DNA from 2 places in the Serratia sp. NA_112.1 genome. Region 2 is predicted to be linked to the other one. Evidence: predicted binding sites of a transcription regulator. Region 2 holds the regulator's gene; the other holds the start of a gene.

Region 1 (2,205 bases), on a different contig from region 2:
ACCGTCGCCGGATTGATCTTGAACAGGATTGGCACCAGCACGGTAGCGCCAAACATGGCGAACAGATGCTGGAAGCTGAGCGGAATGGTCTGCAGTAGCGGCGGGCGTTCACTGACGCCGATGACGCGACGTGTCATGGGATTATCCTCTAATTTTTACCCGATGGATTTCAAATTGCAGCCAGGCGGCAAACTAACAACGCCGTATCCTGGAAGACAAAGAGCATAAAAAAGCCGACTCATAAGTCGGCTAAATTTCTTACTTGGTACCAAATATCTTGTCGCCGGCATCACCCAAGCCTGGCACGATGTACCCTTTCTCGTTCAGACATTGGTCGATGGAGGCGGTGTACAGTTCGACGTCCGGATGCGCTTTCTCCAGCGCAGCGATACCTTCCGGTGCTGCGACCAGTACCAGCACCTTGATGCTGTTGCAGCCGGCTTTCTTCAGCAGATCGATAGTGGCGATCATCGAGCCACCGGTCGCCAGCATCGGGTCAACCACCAGCGCCAGACGCTCTTCGATGTTGGAAACCAACTTTTGGAAATACGGCACCGGCTCCAGGGTTTCTTCGTCACGGTAAACGCCAACCACGCTGATACGCGCGCTCGGGACGTGCTCCAGCACCCCTTCCATCATGCCCAGACCTGCACGCAGGATCGGCACAACGGTAATTTTTTTCCCTTTAATCTGGTCTATTTCAACCGGCCCACACCAACCTTCGATGGTGACTTTTTCCGTCTCCAGATCGGCGGTCGCTTCATAGGTCAGCAAACTACCCACTTCAGAGGCCAGCTCACGGAAGCGTTTGGTGCTGATGTCATTTTCACGCATCAGGCCAAGCTTGTGTTTCACCAGCGGGTGTTTCACCTCAACGATCTTCATCATTTTTCTCCTATTAAGGTGGTTAACGGCCAAAAAAATCGCCGGATTATACCTCCTTTTGCCGACTGCGCCACCCACAATAGCCCTATCGGGATCAACAAAAGATTGAATAACAGTATAGATGACGAAAAAGCGGAGCTGGTTCACAAGCCACTCGCAAACGTTTGCCTGCGCTGTTAGAATTGCCGCGCCTTAGTCCGGAATCAATGCCGGATGCACAGTTTTCAAACCGCAAACCGTCGTGGGGATCGCGCAGTGACCGACAAAACCTCTCTCAGCTATAAAGACGCAGGTGTCGATATCGATGCTGGCAATGCATTGGTAGACCGCATCAAAGGTGTAGTTAAACAGACCCGCCGCCCGGAAGTGATGGGTGGTCTGGGCGGTTTTGGCGCCCTGTGTGCGTTGCCGCAGAAATACCGCGAGCCGATCCTGGTTTCCGGTACCGACGGCGTAGGCACCAAGCTGCGTCTGGCGATGGACCTGAAACGCCACGACACCATCGGCATCGATCTGGTTGCAATGTGTGTGAACGACCTGGTGGTACAGGGCGCTGAGCCGCTGTTCTTCCTGGATTACTTTGCCACCGGCAAACTGGACGTGGACACTGCGGCCAGCGTCATCACCGGCATCGCCGAAGGCTGCAAGCAGTCCGGTTGTGCGTTGGTGGGCGGTGAAACCGCCGAAATGCCGGGTATGTACCACGGCGAAGATTACGATGTGGCCGGCTTTTGCGTCGGCGTGGTCGAGAAATCCGAAATCATCGACGGCAGCAAGGTGCAGTCCGGTGACGCATTGATCGCGCTGGGCGCTTCCGGCCCGCACTCCAACGGCTACTCGCTGGTGCGCAAAATCCTGGAAGTCAGCAACACCGATCCAACCACCACCTTACTTTCAGGCAAACCGCTGGCTGACCACCTGCTGGAGCCGACCAAGATTTACGTGAAATCGATACTGGAACTGATCGAGAAAATCGACGTACACGCTATCGCTCACCTGACCGGCGGCGGCTTCTGGGAAAACATCCCACGCGTACTGCCGGAAGGCATGCAGGCGGTGATCGACGAATCCAGCTGGCAGTGGCCGGCCGTCTTCAACTGGCTGCAGCAGGCCGGTAACGTCAGCCGCCACGAAATGTACCGCACCTTTAACTGTGGTGTGGGCATGGTGATCGCACTGCCGGAAGAATCCGTTGAGCAAGCCATCGCATTGTTGACCGCAGCCGGTGAAAAAGCGTGGAAAATCGGTAAACTGACCGCTTCTTCCGACGAACAACAAGTGGTCATCAACTGATGAAAAAGATCGTGGTGTTGGTCTCCG
Region 2 (2,205 bases):
ACCGTCGACGTTTGGGAACACGCTTACTACATCGATTACCGCAACGCGCGACCTGCCTACCTGGAAAATTTCTGGTCACTGGTTAACTGGGCATTTGTGGAAAAGAACCTGGCGTAACGCGGGGAAAAACAATCAGGCGCAGCGAGCTGCGCCTGTTTTACTTGAGGGGATCAGTTCAAAGCAGCGGTGAAGCTGAAAGCAATAATCACGGCCAGCGCACAAACGGTGGTGAACAGTGACATTTTCAGATCGGTATCCATTACAACTCCTTTTCAGATTGGGTTGCCCAAGGGTAAAAGGCACACAATTAATGCGTCAAACCATTTTCACACAGTTAAACAATAAAATCTTGTTATCATTTCCCGGTTTATTATACCGATTACCTCTTCCACTTTGGCTCAATATGGGACAAAATTCGCAGTTCACAACTGTGTACCGGCAAAATGCCCCTCCTGACCAAGCGCTGACGACTTCAACACACTAAAAACTCAGTTTTCGCTTCTTTGGAGAAGGATCTACGCAGGCAAACGATTAACATCATACTTACATACTGCAACATGTGAGTTCAGGAGTCATTCTTTACATGGCAACGATTAAAGATGTGGCCAAACGCGCTGGCGTTTCCACCACCACCGTTTCGCACGTCATCAATAAGACTCGTTTCGTCGCCGAAGAGACTAAAGCGGCCGTTGGCGCTGCGATTAAAGAGCTGCATTACTCACCCAGCGCCGTAGCGCGCAGCCTGAAGGTCAATCACACCAAATCGATTGGCCTGCTGGCCACCTCCAGCGAAGCCCCCTACTTTGCCGAAGTAATCGAGGCGGTAGAAAACAGCTGCTACAGCAAAGGCTATACGCTGATTTTGTGCAACTCGCACAACAATCTGGACAAACAGCGGGCCTATCTGGCGATGCTGGCACAAAAACGTGTCGATGGCCTGCTGGTAATGTGTTCGGAATATCCAGACCAACTGCTGGGTATGCTGGAAGACTATCGCAATATTCCAATGGTCGTCATGGACTGGGGCGCAGCCCGCGGTGATTTTACCGATAGCATTATTGATAACGCCTTCGAAGGCGGCTATCTGGCCGGGCGTTATCTGATTGAACGCGGTCACCGCGATATCGGTGCCATTCCAGGCCAACTGTCGCGCAATACCGGTGGCGGCCGCCATCAGGGTTTTTTAAAAGCCATGGAAGAAGCCAATATCGAAGTACGCGACGAGTGGATTGTTCAGGGCGACTTTGAGCCGGAATCCGGTTACAAGGCCATGCACCAGATCTTGTCGCAGAAGCATCGGCCGACCGCGGTATTCTGCGGCGGCGACATCATGGCGATGGGCGCGATCTGCGCCGCCGACGAACTTGGGCTGCGGGTGCCACAAGACATTTCGGTAATTGGCTACGATAACGTGCGTAACGCCCGCTATTTCACCCCGGCGCTGACCACCATTCATCAACCCAAAGAGCGTTTGGGTGAGATGGCGTTCACCATGTTGCTGGACCGTATAATCAGCAAGCGCGAAGAGTCGCAGGTGATTGAAGTGCATCCAAAGCTGATTGAGCGCCGTTCGGTCGCTGACGGCCCATTCATCGATTACCGCCGCTAATTGCTATCGCCGGAAGCCGCTGTGGCTTCCGGCACCACTTCGCTTAGCCATTCCTGATTCAGCGTTTCACTGTCCCCCAGGTAATCCAACAGCCAGGCCATCGCCGGTGATGGCCTATTCTGCTGCCAGGTCAGGCAACAGGGGCTGGCCGGAAACGGCTGCTGCAGCTGCAACGCTACCAGTTCCCCACGCTGCACCAATGGCAAGGCCTGATGCGCCGGCATCATGCCAACGCATAGGCCGGCACACAGACAGTCCAGCGCCGAGGCCCAGTCCGGCACCACCAGCCGCCGTTGGTTATCCAGTGTCCAGGTGACCCGCTTGGGCAGATTACGCGAGGTATCTTCCAGACACAGGGACGGGAAAGGCCGCAGTTGATCATCATTCAACAGGCCGTCCAACGCCGCCAGCGGATGTTGCGGACTGACCACACACAGCCAGCGCATGTCGCCCATATCGCGAAAGGCAAAGCCGCCGCCGACCGGCACCGCACGCGTCGCCCCAATCGCCATATCAGCACGTCCGTCCACCAGCGCATCCCAGACGCCGTTAAACACTTCCAGTTGAACCAAAAGTTCTACGTCGGGAAAATGGCG

Evidence for each region. The regulator PurR, encoded in region 2, represses purine synthesis genes. The targets are predictions, from matches to a motif close to CANGCAAACGTTTGCNTG.
Region 1: a site for PurR is predicted at 1,039-1,056, ahead of purM (phosphoribosylformylglycinamidine cyclo-ligase). Genes of this name have one in related genera too.

Annotation. Positions count from the first base shown of each region.
Region 1 is NZ_JBQZFO010000006.1:211,079-213,283, forward strand. It holds gene uraA (uracil permease) at 1-137, opposite strand, end outside; gene upp (uracil phosphoribosyltransferase) at 259-885, opposite strand; gene purM (phosphoribosylformylglycinamidine cyclo-ligase) at 1,141-2,178, shown strand; gene purN (phosphoribosylglycinamide formyltransferase) at 2,178-2,205, shown strand, end outside.
Region 2 is NZ_JBQZFO010000003.1:412,895-415,099, reverse strand. It holds gene sodB (superoxide dismutase [Fe]) at 1-117, shown strand, start outside; gene cydH (cytochrome bd-I oxidase subunit CydH) at 171-260, opposite strand; gene purR (HTH-type transcriptional repressor PurR) at 584-1,609, shown strand; gene punR (DNA-binding transcriptional activator PunR) at 1,606-2,205, opposite strand, start outside.